2 regions of the Variovorax sp. J22R115 genome follow, and region 1 is predicted to be linked to the other one. Evidence: riboswitches for the same ligand, from Rfam matches in the RefSeq annotation. Region 1 holds a riboswitch; the other holds the start of a gene.
The links. A riboswitch is a leader RNA that binds a small molecule or an ion and turns the genes downstream of it on or off. The one in region 1 is predicted to bind thiamine pyrophosphate.
Positions count from the first base shown of each region.

Region 2: another riboswitch for thiamine pyrophosphate. It lies ahead of thiC (phosphomethylpyrimidine synthase ThiC); the one in region 1 lies ahead of QTI04_RS21565 (cytosine permease).

Region 1 covers NZ_JASZYM010000012.1:124,268-132,004, forward strand. The annotation lists gene thiD (bifunctional hydroxymethylpyrimidine kinase/phosphomethylpyrimidine kinase) at 1-124, shown strand, start outside; gene QTI04_RS21565 (cytosine permease) at 69-1,406, opposite strand; TPP riboswitch at 1,481-1,585, opposite strand; gene QTI04_RS21570 (phosphatase PAP2 family protein) at 1,677-2,294, opposite strand; gene QTI04_RS21575 (NAD(P)/FAD-dependent oxidoreductase) at 2,400-3,464, opposite strand; gene fdxA (ferredoxin FdxA) at 3,422-3,751, opposite strand; gene QTI04_RS21585 (sulfate adenylyltransferase subunit 1) at 3,795-5,132, opposite strand; gene cysD (sulfate adenylyltransferase subunit CysD) at 5,132-6,088, opposite strand; gene QTI04_RS21595 (phosphoadenylyl-sulfate reductase) at 6,099-6,914, opposite strand; gene QTI04_RS21600 (DUF934 domain-containing protein) at 6,959-7,357, opposite strand; gene QTI04_RS21605 (nitrite/sulfite reductase) at 7,354-7,737, opposite strand, start outside.
Region 2 covers NZ_JASZYM010000004.1:62,057-69,793, forward strand. The annotation lists gene QTI04_RS07935 (YchJ family protein) at 1-58, shown strand, start outside; gene QTI04_RS07940 (DUF3047 domain-containing protein) at 279-1,112, shown strand; gene QTI04_RS07945 (VTT domain-containing protein) at 1,158-2,135, shown strand; TPP riboswitch at 2,163-2,268, shown strand; gene thiC (phosphomethylpyrimidine synthase ThiC) at 2,349-4,235, shown strand; gene QTI04_RS07955 (HAD family phosphatase) at 4,270-4,962, shown strand; gene QTI04_RS07960 (patatin-like phospholipase family protein) at 4,973-6,346, shown strand; gene QTI04_RS07965 (hypothetical protein) at 6,349-6,549, opposite strand; gene QTI04_RS07970 (AraC family transcriptional regulator) at 6,625-7,677, opposite strand.

The DNA.
Region 1 (7,737 bases):
GCGCGGCTACGTGGTCGCCGCCATGGAGGCGGGCGCGGATGTCAAGGTGGGTGCGGGCCACGGACCTCTCAACCACGGCTTTGCGCCAATGCCGACGGTCCGCTTGCCGGCGACGGACGCGTGACCCACGCCAGCACGAAGGTGATCGCCAGGGTCGGCAGCGCGGAGCCCCACTGAGGCGCCCAGGCAGCGCAGCCGTGATAGATGGCGATGCCGCCGATCCAGATGGCCGCAGCGGCAATGTCCACGCGGCGTGCGCCGACCGCCACGACGGAGCCGCCCGAGCCCAATCGCCCGAGGATCACGCCGTAGAGCGGCACGAAGACCGAGCTCAGCAGCAGCAGGAAGGGTTCGAGCGAGTGCATCGGCAGCACCAGCGCGAAGCCGATGCAGACCACGGCGAGAAGCAGGCCCCAGCGCCGCACGCTCCAGCGCGGCTGCAGACTGTGGGCCGAGACCGAGCCTGAATAGACGTCGCCATAGGCGTTGTCGAGTTCATCGATCAGGATCAGGCCCAGTGCAACCAGCCCGCCTTGCGCCAGCAGCAGCGCCGTGACCAGGCCGGCGCCGGGCTCCGCAACGCTCACCACCATGACGCCGAGCGCATAGCACCAGATGTTGGCCACCGCGTAGCCGATCCACGTTCCGCTGAACGCGCCGCCCAGTCTGCCCGAACTGCGCCTGCCGTGGCGCGCGTAGTCGGCGACCAGCGGAAGCCAGGACACAGGCATCGCGATCACCAGGTCGAGCGCACCGAACATCCCCATGCTCCCGTCGCCCGGTCGCGTCCAGAAGGCGTCCAGGCCCTTGGCATGGAGCCGCGTCGCGAACTGCCACGTCAGCCACAGGAGAGAGAGCACCACCAGCGGCAGGCCGAAGCGACTGACGAAGCGGCGCACCAGCTTGACCATGGAGCCTGCCAGAAGGGCGAGCAGCACGGCGCCCCAGAGCAGTGTCGTCACCAGCGAACCCAGGCTGCCGTCGAGCGACCAGCCGAACGCCTGGCGGCCAATGGCCTGGGTGCCCTCGCGCATGATCACGATCTCGAAAGTGGTCCAGCCGATCAGCTGCACGATGTTCAGCACCACCGGGAGGCGAGCAAAGGCGCTGCCGTAAGTGGCGTGCATCAGGCCCGCGCTGGCGAGCCCGCTCTCGCAGCCCAGGCGCGCGGTCCATGCCAGCAGGCCGGCGCCGATGCACGAGCCCAGCACGATCGCGAAGACCGCGTCACGCGTTCCGACCGCCGGCACCAGGTAGGCGCCGATCTGCATCACCAGCAGGCCGACCCCGAGGCTGAACCACAGCGCCATGTGGTCGTGCCACCGAAAGACGCGTCCGGCCTCCTGCAGGGGCGTCAGCGCCTCGTTGGCGCCGTTGCGTGCGGCATCGTTGTTCGTGTTTGCCATCCATTTGCTCCAATGCAAATTGTTTGGCAGGTGGGCGAGGCCCGGCGGTGGGACCGGCACGCGAGAAAACGTGGCGGCCGCCGGACCAGCTTCCCTGCGCGAGGATTACCTCAGTCAGGTTCAAAGGGACTCTCTCAGCCGGCCCACCGCATGGCGGGTCGGCACCCCTAGCGTTGCTTCAGTCTGGCGAAGCAGTGTGAATTGTAGAGCGGTGCGTTCCCCCGCAGCGCGGCGGCGTTCCGCCGGGGGCGACGGCAAGGGGATCGGGATTCAGGCGTGGCGGACAGCGGTCGGCGCAACGCCCTGTTTTTCCGAGCCCTTCGGTCGAAGGGCGGTTGGCGCATCATCGCGAACGAGCCGCGGGATGATGAAGCGCTGGCTCAAGCGCACAAGCGCCCAGAACACCGCCGTGATTGCCACGGCCAGAATCAGACCGGCGACGATGTCGAAGGGGAAATGAACCCCGACGTAGACGCGCGCCCATCCCGTGAAAACCGCGATCGCAAGCATCGCGAGCCCCGCACCCCGCAGGGAAGACCGCATGCAGAAGATCAGCGCAACGGTGAACATCACGGAGGCATGCGCACTCGGCAGGGAACCGCGCGCGCCGTGCACGATGTGCGGCGGGCTCAGGCCGAGCGCGAAGGGGCGTGGCAAGTTGATGGCGTCCGCCAGCGCGTGGGCGATGAGTGCTGTCACCCCGGCGGCGACGAGCGTCCCCATGGCGTACGCCCTTTGCGGCGGGCGTCGCCAAGCCACCCAGCCCATGATCGCGACGCAGGCCCAGGATGCTCCTTCGGCGATGACTGACGCGATCCACAGCAACTGCGGATGGGGCGTGTGGCCCGCGGCCAGCCACTGAAAGAGGGAGATGTTCAGTGCCTGCATGCGGGCATCGTAGGCCCCCACGGTGTCGATAGCATGAATCGGATGTTCACACCTCGTTCAGGATCGCAACGATCTGCTTGCGGGGCGTCCCGCAGCGGCGAGGCGCTAGTGGCCGACGCCGAGCAGGGTGTGCAGCCGCGTGCTGGTCGTGGTGTATTGCAGGGGGATCGACTTGCCGGGGAACACGATCGCCGTCGCACCCCAGGCCGCCAGCGTGGCTTCGTGGAAACCGCAGACGATCAGCTTCTTCTTGCCCGGATAGGTGTTGATGTCTCCGACGGCGAAGATGCCGCGCTCGCGCGTTTCGTACTTCTCAGTGTCGACCGGCACTTGCTTGCGCACGAGATCCAGGCCCCAGTCGGCGATGGCGCCGAGCCGAGGCGAAATGCCGAGGCAGCCGACGAGGGCATCGAAGGGCAATGAGACAGTTTGCGCGTCGGGCGTGGTGATCTGCAGGTGGGCGTCGTCGAAGGCGACGGGCTGACCCACGGCCAGGCGCATCGTTCCTGCGGCGACGTGCTCGCGCAAGGCTGCGACAGTGGTGTCCTCGGCCTGGAAGACATCACGCCGGTGCAGCAGCGTGACTTGCTTCGCGATGGGTGCGAGCGCCAGCGCGGTATCGAGCGCGGCATCATCGCCGCCGTTGACCACCACGGTCTGGCCGGCAAAGCGAGCGAGTGCATCGGGGTGATAGAAAAGCCGAGTGCCTTCCAGGCGCTCGATGCCTTCGACGGCGATTCGCTTCGGAACGAAAGCGCCGACACCTGCGGCGATGAACACGGTCCTGGCGAGGAAAGCGCTGCCCTTGTTCGTGCCCAGCAACAGACGACCGTCACTCTGACGCGCGAGCGACGCGACCTGCTCGCCAAGGTGGAGTTGCGGCTTGAAGGGTGAGATTTGCCGCTGCAGCGATTCCACGAGGCCACGGCCAGTGGTCACCGGGGTGCCGGGAATGTCGTAGATGGGCTTGTCGCCATACAGCTCGACGCATTGGCCGCCGGCACGGGGCAGGGCGTCGACGATGTGGCAGGAGATTTCAAGCAGGCCGAGCTGGAAGGCCTGGAACAGCCCGACCGGGCCCGCGCCGATGATCAGCGCGTCGGTTTCAATGGGGCGTGCTGTCGTGCTCAGCGCACCAGCTCCGAGACCTTGTCGGTCTTGTCTTTCCACTCTTCGGCATCGGGCAGCGCCGGCTTGCGCTTGGTGATGCTCTTCCAGCCATCGGCCACGGCCAGCTCGGCATTGAGCTTGATGAAGGCCAGCTGGTTGGCGGGAAGATCTTCCTCCGCGTAGATCGCGTTGACCGGGCACTCGGGAATGCAGACCGCGCAATCGATGCACTCGTCGGGATCGATCACCAGCATGTTCGGCCCTTCACGGAAGCAGTCGACGGGACACACGTCGACGCAATCGGTGTATTTGCAGCGGATGCAGGATTCGGAGACGACGTGGGTCATGATTCTTGGCTGACGGGAGAAATGATCGGGAAAACCCCGAATTTTAGGGCTTTGTGGCCGGGGGCCGCACGAGCACGGCGGCGGAGGTCCGGTGAGAGGCGGTGTCGACGAGGATCAGCGAACCGAGCGTGCGCGATTGCGTGAAAGGCAGCACAGCCAGCGGCTGCTGCAGGCTCAGCACCACGTCGCCGATGGCGTTGGCTTCGAGCTGGTCCGTCGGCTCGGAATCGAGCGTCGTGATGTTGACGCGGTCCACGATGCGCGCCACCTTGGCCTTGACCCAGCGATGGCCCTGCAGCGCCCAGTAGACGCGGCCCGCCACGAGCGGCTCGTCGTCGAGCCAGGCGATGGTGGCCGTGATCTCGCGCGCCGGTTCGAAGGCGCCGGGCTCCAGCAGCCAGTCGCCGCGCGACACGTCGAGTTCGCGGTCCAGCACGATGCCGGCGCTGTGGCCCGCATGCACGGCCTTCGGCTGGCGGGTGTGGCTCAGCACCTGCGCCACGGTAGCGGTCTGGTTGCTAGGCAACACGGTCACGCGCTGTCCGGGCTCGATATGCCCGCTCGCGACGCGGCCCCAGAACACGCGGCGGCCTCGTGAGGTGTCGGCCGAGGCGGAGAACTTCTCGACCCACTGCACCGGGAAGGCAAAGGGCACGGCCTCGTCCTGTGCGGTGACCGGCAGTTGCTCCAGCAGTTCGAGCAGGCTGGGGCCTTCGTAGCCGGCCCAGTCCGGATGGCGCGAAGCGACGTTCCAGCCCTTGAGCGCCGAGATCGGCACCGTGGCGGCAACCTCCACGCCGGCGGCTTCGGCGAAATTCGCGAGTGCTTGCGAAATGCGCTCGAAAGCCAGTTCGGCGTCGTCGATGGCATCGAGCTTGTTAACCGCGAACACGATCGACTGCACGCGCAACAGATGACACAGCAGCGTGTGCCGGCGGGTCTGAGGCAGTAACTCGCGCTTGACGACTTCGCCGTCGCCGACCTCGGATGCCCAGGCGAGCTTGGTCGCATCGACCAGCACCACCGCCGCATCGGCGCTCGACGCGGCCGTGACCATGTTGCGCGTGTACTGCTCATGGCCGGGCGCATCGCCGATCACGAACTTGCGGTGCGCAGTCGAGAAGTAGCGGTAGGCCACATCGATCGTGATGCCCTGTTCACGCTCGGCAGACAGCCCGTCGGTCAGCAGCGCCAGATCGGTCTCGCCGCCGCGCTGGACGCCGGCCAGTTGATCCTGAAGCACCGTCTTGCTATCGACCAGCAGGCGGCCGATCAGCGTGCTCTTGCCATCGTCCACGCTGCCGCAGGTGATGAAGCGCAGCGCCGCGCCGGTCTCGGCGTGCAGCTTGGAGGCAGCCGGGGATTGGGTAGCGGTGCTCATCAGAAGTAGCCGTCCTTTTTGCGTTTTTCCATCGAAGCTTCGGACGTCTTGTCGTCCATACGCGTGGCACCGCGTTCGCTAACGTCAGCCGCCAGCGTTTCGATGACCACGTCGCCGGCATCAGCCGCAAGGCTGTCGACCGGGCAGGTGCAAGTGATGTCGCCGACGGTGCGGAAGCGCACGTCGCGGACCTGGATCTGCTCGCCGTCACGCGGCGGGGTGAGTTCGGTCACCGGCACCAGCAGGCCGCGGCGCTCCACCACTTCGCGCTTGTGCGTGTAGTAGATCGAGGGCAGGGCGATGTCCTCGCGCTCGATGTACTGCCACACGTCGAGTTCGGTCCAGTTCGAAATCGGGAACACGCGGAAGTGCTCGCCGGGCGCGAGGCGAGTGTTGAACAGCGTCCACAGTTCCGGGCGCTGGTCCTTGGGCTGCCATTGGCCGAAGCTGTCGCGGTGCGAAAAGATCCGTTCTTTGGCACGGGCCTTTTCCTCGTCGCGGCGGGCGCCGCCGATGAGCGCGTCGAAGCGGAATTCCTCGATGGCTTCGAGCAGCGTGACCGACTGGTGCACGTTGCGTGATTCGTCCGGGTGCGCCAGGCGTACCGTGCCGCGTTTCATCGAATCCTCGACATTGCGCACGATCAGTTCGGCGCCGAGTTCCCTGGCGCGGGCATCGCGGAAATCGGTCACTTCGGGGAAGTTGTGCCCGGTGTCGATCATCAGCAGCGGGTAGGGGATGCGGCCGATGCCGAAGGCCTTTTCCGCGCACTTGAGCAGCACCAGCGAATCCTTGCCGCCCGAGAACAGCAGCGTCGGCCGCTCGAAGGATGCGGCGACTTCACGCAGGATGAAGATGGTCTCTTCTTCCAGTGCGTCGAGCTGCGCGTTGGAGAGGCGCGCGAGCGACTGCGATGTGGATTGCAGCAGCAGGTCGGTGTCGGTACGGGCGTTCATGAAGCGGGGTTCAGTTCGGGATGGCACGAATGGGGATGGCGCGGTTCGGAAGGGGAGAGACGGGTGAGACGGCGGACAGGGGCTCGAATGCAGCGGGCTCTTCGCCCTCGTGGCTGCCGTCGGCGGCCACGTGCAGGCCGCATTCCTTGGCGCTTTCCTGCTCCCACCACCAGCGGCCCGACCGGAAGTCTTCTCCGAGGGTCACGGCGCGGGTGCAGGGCGCACAGCCGATGCTCGGGTAGAACTGGTCGTGCAGCGGGTTGTGGGGCACGTTGTGGATGGCGATGTAGTGCCACACGTCGCCCCAGGTCCAGCGCGCCAGCGGATTGATCTTGACGCGCTCGGGCTGCTGCTCGATGAACTCGACCTCGGCACGCGCGCCGGACTGCTCGCGCCGGAGGCCCGTGATCCAGGCACGCTTGCCGGCGAGCGCACGCTCCAGCGGCTCCATCTTGCGGATGTGGCAGCAGGCCTTGCGCAATTCGAGGCTGCGGTACATCGCTTCTTCGCCGTTTTCCTTGACGAACGCGGCCGCATCTTCCTCGACCGGGCGGTACACCTCGATCTCGCGGCCGTAGTGCGTCTGCAGGCGGTCGAGCAGGCCCAGCGTTTCAGCATGCAGCTTGCCCGTTTCCAGCACGAAGACGCCGCTCTGCACCTGGAAGCGATGGAGGATGTCCGTCACGACCATATCCTCAGCGCCCAAGCTGGAAGCTTGCGTGATCGGCGTGAATTCGGCCGCCGCGCCTCGAAGCAGCGCCACGCTCTCGGCGAGCTTGTCGTCGAAATCGGCGGAGGGCTTGGCGTAGAGCGAGATGGCGTTCATGTCGAAATGGCTGGGCGCGCAGGGCGCTGGCTGGTTGTGGAAGTTCAGGCGGTTTCGCGTTTGAAGATCGGTGTGGCTTGCACCGCGTCACCTTGATAGAAGGCCGCAAAACGATCGAACTGGCGATGTGCGGCGGAGGCGTCGACGCCTTCCTTGAGCACGGCACTGGAGAAGCCGGTGCGCTGCATCTGCACGAGCTGGTCGATCAGCACGTCGCCGGTGGCGCGGATATCGCCCTTGAAGCCGAGTCGGCGGCGTAGCAGGAAGGCCTGGCTGTAGGCGCGGCCGTCGGTGAACTTCGGGAAGTCCAGGTCGATGCGTTCCACGTCGTCGAGGCAGACCTCGATCGCCAGCGGATCGGCGTCGTTGGCCAGTTGCAGGACGTTCGGGTCGCCGTTGTCCACATGGTCTTCGGCAGCGATGAGTCGAAGCGTCTTGTTCATGCGGCCACCTCGACCTTGAAGCGCGCGCCGTTGGCGGCGGCCTTGAAAGGCTCGATGCCGACGCGCCGCAGCGCGTCGATGAAGGTCTCGCCCGCCTCGCGGGTATCGCGGTAGGTGTTGAGCACGGCCTCGATCACGTCCGGCACTTCGGCCGCGGAGAAGGAGGGGCCGACCACCTTGCCGGGCTGCGCCGCACCGCTGAGCGCGGAGCCGTCGGAACCGCCCAGCGTGACCTGGTACCACTCCTTGCCGTCCTTGTCGACGCCGAGGATGCCGATGTGGCCGCTGTGGTGGTGACCGCAGGAGTTGATGCAGCCGCTGATGTGCAGGTCGATCTCGCCGAGATCATCGAGCTCGTCCAGATCCTGGTAGCGCTCGGT
Region 2 (7,737 bases), on a different contig from region 1:
GCGCGAGGTCGACGGTCTTCACAATCGGTGGTACTACGTCGACGGCGATCTGCACTGACCCGGCCAAGGTGATCGGATGGCCTTCATAAGGCCGTCGGATAAAGGTTTATTGCTACCGATTCGATAGCGGTCTGCAGACATTGTGTCCAGGATGGAGACAGACAGATTCCTTTTGGCGTATTTATCTTGCGCCTTGTCGCCCCCACACTCCCATGGTGCGCCGAGCGCCGAAGGCGCTCGGCAGAGGTTTCAACCAACCCAACGGCAAAGGGGCCGACATGGAGAGCACGACGACGGATCAGTTTGCGCGCTTGCTGCGGTGTGTCGCCGCGGCCCTGCCGCTCGCGTCGATGCTCCTGCTGGCGGCGAACCCCGCCGCCCACGCTGACGAACCCGCAACGCTCACGCCCTTCTCGAGCGCCCAGAGCGCGCAGGCGCCGCAGCCTTGGCGCTTCACCACCCTGCCCAACAAGGCCCCCACGCGGTTCGAGGTGGTGCAGCAGGACGGAAAGCGCGTGCTCAGGGTCGAGGCCGACCAGTCCTACGGCAACCTGGTGCATCCCACGCAGGTGCCACTGAACAGCGGCACCACGCTCGCATGGCGCTGGCGCGTCGACGAGTTCGTGCAGGACGCCGACCTGCGCACCCGTGCGGGTGACGACGGCGCGGCCAAGCTGTGCGTGTTCTTCGACTTCCCCGTCGACAGGCTGTCGGTCGGCGAACGCACCCGCCTGGCGCTCGCCCGCCGTGCAACCGGCGAAGACGTGCCCAGCGAAGCGCTGTGCTACGTGTGGGACAACAAGGAAGCGAAGGGCAGCGAGTTCATGAACGCCTTCACGCGCCGCGTGCGCATGATCGTGCTCGAGTCCGGCGCTGCAGCCAAGCCGGGCACATGGGTGGCCGAACGCCGCAACCTGCTCGCGGACTATCGCCGCGCCTTCGGCGACGAGGCCGGCAGCACCATGCCTGACGTCGTCGCCGTCGCGATCTCGGCCGATGCGGACAACACGCGTGGCCATGGCATCGCTTATTTCTCCGATCTGGATCTTCGTGGCGGACCTTCTGTGCAGGCCACCGTGAACCCGACGGAACGACCCACGCAAGGGGAATAGCCGTCTTTCGACTCCTGCAGAAAAGCTCACCGGTCCCGTGAAATCATGAATGACTTCGTCGCACTTCTCGCCAGCCAGGGTTCTGCCCTGGTGTTCGTTGCCACGCTGGCGACGCGCCTGGGCGCGCCCGTGCCGGCGGTGCCTTTCCTGATCGTCGCCGGCGGGCTCACGGTCGGAGGGCAGGTGTCCTTTCTTGCGGTGACCGTGGCTGCGGTGCTGGGCAACATCCTGGGCGACGGCGTGTGGTTCCTCGCGGGGCGGCGCTGGGGCTATCGGGTCATGCGACTGCTGTGCCGTATCTCGCTGTCGGCGGACTCCTGCGTGCGGCGCAGTGAATCGATCCTCGGCCGCTGGGGCGGCTTGTCGCTGATCGCGGCGAAGTTCGTGCCCGGCGTGTCGGTGGTCGCGCCGCCGATGGCGGGCGCGCTGGGCATGTCGAACGTGCGCTTCCTGTCCTACGAGACCGTCGCTGCGCTGATCTGGACGTTGGGCTTCCTGGTCCTCGGGCGCGTGTTCCACGCGGCCATCGAGGACGTGCTGGCGGTGCTGTCCGATATCGGGCTCGCTGCCCTGGTGATCTTCGCGCTGTTGCTCGTCGCGTTCGTCCTGTGGCGCTATCGGCAACGCCGCATGGCGTTGCGCGCCGACGATATCGAACTGATCGAAGTGCGGGTGCTGCGCGAAGCCCTGGCCGCCGGGGCCGGCCTCACGGTGATCGACGTGCGCTCCGACGAAGCGCGTGCGCTGGATGAACGCGCGATTCCCGGTGCCATCGGCATCGCACTGGCGCACCTTCCGAAGCGGCTCGGCAGTTTTTCCGATGGCCGCGAACTCATCGTGTTCTGCGATTGCCCCAACGACGAATCGGCGGTCGCCGCAGCACGAGTGTTGATGGCGGCGGGCCTGCCTCGCGTGCGCGTGCTCGCCGGTGGACTGGACGCGTGGGCCGCGGCCGAGGCTGCAGGGTCCGATGCCGAGGGGCCGCTGGCGATCACGCCGATGGCCGCCATGCGTCCGACTTGATCCTTCGCGCGGGCCCAGCCTAGAATCAGCCCCGCTCCGGGGTGCACGCAGATGCGTGCTGAGATGGCCAAGCGGCCGAACCCGCGAACTTGATCTGGTTCATACCAGCGTAAGAAGAGCTGCGACTCCATGGTGCCGGTCCGTCCTCGACGGCCGTCACCGCCCCGGAGCGATCGCGGAGCACCCGTTGTCCCACAACCAGGAGTGCCCCGCATGAATGCCATCGACAAGTTCGCGTCCCTTCTCACGCTCACGCGCGAGCCTTTTCCCGCCTCCAGCAAGAGCACCATCGCCGGCAGCCGGCCCGACCTGCGCGTGCCGGTGCGAGAAGTGTTGCTCACCAATGGCGAGCGCGTGTCGCTCTACGACACCTCCGGGCCGTACACCGATCCGGCTGCCGACATCGACGTGCGGCGCGGCCTGCCCGGCGTGCGCGATGCATGGATCTCCGAGCGCGGCGACACGGAAAGCTACGAAGGCCGCGTGCACCTCGCGCTCGATGACGGCGCGACGCATGCCGACCGCGATGCGCAGCGCATCGCCGAACTGCGCGCCGGTGCGGCCGCCCTTCAGCGCACGCCACGCCGCGCCAAGTCAGGCGTCAATGTGACGCAGATGCACTACGCGCGCCGCGGCATCGTGACGCCAGAGATGGAATACGTCGCCTTGCGCGAGAACGGCCGCCGCGAATGGATGGCCGAATACCTCGCCGACGAAGCGCGCGAGAAGCGCCTGGCCGGCAATCCGATGGGCGCGCGCATCCCTAAGATCATCACGCCCGAGTTCGTGCGAGACGAAGTGGCGCGCGGCCGCGCCATCATCCCCGCCAACATCAACCACCCCGAAGTCGAGCCGATGGCGATCGGCCGCAACTTCAAGGTCAAGATCAACGCCAACATCGGCAACTCGGCCGTGACCTCGAGCATCGAGGAAGAGGTCGAGAAGCTCGTGTGGGCCATCCGCTGGGGCGCCGACAACGTGATGGACCTTTCCACCGGCCGCAACATCCACACCACGCGTGACTGGATCGTGCGCAACAGCCCGGTGCCGATCGGCACGGTGCCCATCTACCAAGCGCTCGAAAAGGTAGGCGGCGTGGCCGAAGACCTCACGTGGGAGATCTACCGCGACACGCTGATCGAGCAGGCCGAGCAGGGCGTCGACTACTTCACCATCCATGCCGGGTTGCGCCTGCCCTTCATCCACCTCACGGCGGACCGCCGCACCGGCATCGTCTCGCGCGGCGGTTCGATCATGGCCAAGTGGTGCATCTCGCACCACAAGGAGAGCTTCCTCTACACGCACTTCGAGGACATCTGCGACATCATGAAGGCCTATGACGTGAGCTTCTCGCTCGGCGACGGCCTGCGCCCCGGCTGCGCATCGGACGCCAATGACGAGGCCCAGTTCGCCGAACTGCGCACGCTCGGCGAACTCACGCAGATCGCGTGGAAGCACGACGTGCAGACCATGATCGAAGGTCCGGGCCACGTGCCGATGCACCTGATCCAGGCCAACATGGACGAGCAGCTGAAGCACTGCCACGAGGCGCCGTTCTACACGCTCGGCCCGCTGACCATCGACATCGCGCCGGGCTACGACCACATCGCCAGCGCCATCGGCGCCGCAATGATCGGCTGGGCCGGCACCGCGATGCTGTGCTACGTCACGCCCAAGGAGCACCTGGGCCTGCCGGACCGCGACGATGTGAAGCAGGGGATCATCGCGTACAAGATCGCGGCGCATGCGGCCGACGTCGCCAAAGGGCACCCCGGTGCGCGGGCGCGCGACGATGCGCTCTCCAAGGCGCGCTTCGAGTTCCGCTGGCAGGACCAGTTCAACCTCGGCCTCGACCCCGACACCGCGCGCGAATTCCACGACGAGACCCTGCCCAAGGACAGCAGCAAGGTCGCGCACTTCTGCTCCATGTGCGGGCCGAAGTTCTGCTCGATGAAGATCACGCAGGAAGTGCGCGAGTACGCGGCACAGCGTGGCATCGACGAGACCGTGGCGGTCGAGAACGGCATGGCGGGCAAGTCGGCGGAGTTCAAGGCTGCGGGTGGGGAGATGTACATCCCGATCCAGAACGTCACGGAATGACTGCACGGGGGGTTCATTGATAGGATGAGCCCCCATGAATTCCATTCCCTTCGACGCCGTCCTCTTCGACTGCGACGGCGTCCTGGTCGACTCCGAACCCATCACCAACCGCGTACTGGCCGAGATGCTCGGCGAACTGGGCTGGACGCTCAGCGTCGAAGAGTCCATGCGGCTCTTCGTTGGCAAGGCAGTGAAGGACGAGGTCGCGCTGATCGAATCGAAGACCGGCTTCGCGATCACCGATGACTGGCTGAACGGTTTTCGCGGTCGCCGCAACGAGGCGCTGGAGCGCGACCTGCTCGCCATCCCCAACGCGGTGCAAGCCGTTCGGACAGTGCACGCCGCGCTCTGCGGGCGTATCGCCTGCGCATCGGGCGCGGACCGGCACAAGGTCGAATTGCAGCTCGACAAGATCGGCTTGCTCGACTGCTTCGCCGGCCGCATCTTCAGCGGCCACGAAACCCCCCGCTCCAAGCCTGCGCCCGATGTCTACCTGGCCGCAGCAGCGGCGCTGGGCGTCGATCCTGCGCGCTGCGCGGTGGTCGAGGACACTGTCACCGGCGCCACGGCAGGGGTCGCCGCGGGGGCGACCGTCTTCGGCTACAGCCCCACCGACCTGGGCCACAGCGGGCCTGACGCGCTGCGCGCTGTCGGCGTGGTCCAGGTGTTCACCGACATGGCGCAGCTGCCGGCACTGCTGGCCGACTGGCGTCCCGTGCTCGTCTGAGACCGCCGAGATGGGAGGCCTGCGCTTTATCTGTGGCCTCCTTATCGCGGGTTGCGTCGGGGGCTGCTCGTCGCTGCGGCCCTGGCTCAACGACCCGCTGCCCGAGAACCCGCCGCCGCGTCTGGCAGTGGCTGCCAGCTCGGGCCGCGACCCGACCATCCTGGTGGCCGTCACCCTGTCCGGCGGCGGCGCGCGTGCCGCCGCATTCGGCTATGGCGTGCTGACCGAACTCCACCGCACCCAATTCCAATGGAATGGCCGCACCACCGACCTGCTCGATGCCACGGACGTCATCAGCGGCGTCTCGGGCGGCAGCATCCTCGCGGCTTACTACGCGTCATTCGGCGCCGAGAAGCTGCCCGACTTTGAACGCGACTTCCTTCGCCAGAACTTCCAGAACAGCCTCATCTTGCAGGCGTTGCGGCCCACCAGCCTGTGGGACCTCAGCTCGCCCTGGTACGGCCGCTCCCACCTGCTCGCGCGCCGGCTCGACGAGATCTATGAGGGCAAGACCTACGCCGACATCGAGAGCCACCCAAGGCATCCCCAGCTCGTGATCGCCGCGACCGACATGTCGCTGGGCACGCCCTTCGAGTTCACACAGGACCAGTTCGAGCTGATCTGCTCGGACCTGCAGACCGTGCCACTCTCCTTCGCAGTCGCGGCATCGTCGGCGGTGCCCATTCTGCTGAGCCCGATGACGCTGAAGAACCACGCCCAGGAGTGCCGCGACCGCGGCATCGTGCCGCGGCTGGCCGTGCGCGGCCAGGGCAACTACCGCGCACGCATGTTCCGCATGCAGGCGAACAGCTACCTCGATGCACAGGCTCGCCCCTTCATCCATCTCGTGGACGGCGGCGTCGCGGACAACCTCGCCGTGCGCAGGCTGCTCGATCGCGCATTGCTCGGTGGGGGACTGCGCGAGAGCTTCGATGAGGTCGGCATTCCGCGCGGTAGCGTCCGCAAGCTGGTCCTGATCAGCGTCAACTCGGCGCGCGACCCGTCGAACAACGTCGATACCAGCGACAGGTTGCCGCGCGCCAGGGCCGTGGCTGACACCCTGCTGTTCGGCGCCGGTGCGCGTGCGGTCCTGGAAACACAGGAGTTCCTGCTCGACACCGCGCGGCAGTGGCGAGAGGACTTGAAGTCACGCAGCAGGGATGGTTCCGATGCGTTTGCGCCCGACGCGGAGATTCACGTGGTGCAGGTCAACCTGCGCGACGCCGCCGACGGTGAACTGCGGCACCGACTGCTTCAGGTGCCGACGGCGTTCTCGATCACCGACGAGGAAGTCACCCGACTGATCGACGCGGGGCGCAGCGCGCTGCAGCGCTCGCCCGAGTTCCAGGCGCTGCGCAATTCATTGAACGTCCAGGGGGACTGAGCTCAGTTGCTGGCGCGAACGGCCGCCTTGGCCATGGCGGTGATCGATTGGGTCATTGCCTTGGCGCGGCCCGACCACATCCGGGAAACGAGCTCGTCGGCGTTCTCGCTCACGGACGGATGGCTGCGGACGCGTCCCGAGGTGGCGATGAAGTCCATCAGGGCTGCGAATTCGGAGCTGTCGGTGTCGGGCACTTGCTGCATCCGTCGATGCTAGATCGCCGGATGCACCGTTCCGGGGGGCCGCAGCGCGCCGTCCGCACCGCGGGCGTGCTTATTTCACGGATCGGCGGCCGAGACTGTAACTGGCTGCGCACCGCGTCGGAAGGCGCCCGGCGTCACGCCGGCCCAATTGCGGAAGGCGCGGGAAAAGCTCTTCTCGTTGCGGAACCCCACGGCGAGCGCGACCTGCTTGATCGGCCGATCGGTGCGGCGCAGTTGGTCCGTGGCCAGTTCGTGCCGCACTTCATCCTTCAGCGACTGCAGCGAGATGCCTTCCTCCAGCAACTGGCGGTGCAGCGTGCGGGTGGAGAGATTCAGCAGCGTGGCGAGCGCGTCCGCCGTGGCGACTTCGCCCCCGCGCGTCCGCAGCAGCTCCCGCACGCGCTGCCCCAGCAGCCGATCGCGGCGGTACTGGAGCACCGTGAGCGGCAGGGCGCGTCGCAGCATCGCCCGCAGCGCGCGCTCGTCGCGCTGGAGCGGCAGGGCCAGGTAGCGTTCGTCGAAGCTGTAGCCGGCCTGGGCCGCGCCGAAATGCAGTTCGCCGCCGAACATCAACGGATAGGCGTCGCGGTGCGCCGGCGCCTCGAAGGGAAACGAGGCCGCGCTCAATGAAACCCGCGAATCGATCGCCCAGCACGCGTAGCCGTGAAGAAAGCGCAGGCTCGAGACCAGGCAGAACTCCCTGAAGTCGCCGAGCGCGCGATGCTCGGTGACGGACACGGTGGCGACGCCGCCAGCTACCGCCAGATCGAGCGTGATGTCTTCCGTCAACAGCCGGTGATGCCTGCACCAGCGCTTGATCGCCACGCCCAGGTTCGGGGAACCCAGTGAGGCGCGGCACAGCATGCCGTAGCTGCCCCAGGGGAGTCGGCGCGCGAACCAGCCGAGCGCCTCGTCGTCGAGTTGCTGCATCGCAAAGCCCGACAGCGCCTCGAACTGCGCAGCGGTGACGCGGGCCTGCGGATTTTCGAGATCATGCGGCGCGATCTGTGCCTCCGCCAGCGCCTGCACGGGGTCGACGCCGTAGCGCTCGTAGCCCTGGACGATGGCGCGCACAAAGGCGATTGGCGTCGCGGCGCGGCTGCTGTTCCGTAGCGGAGACGAAGACATGGCGGGTGCAAGAGTGTGGCGCGATCTGCAACCATTGTGGCGCCAATTGCAACGGCACTG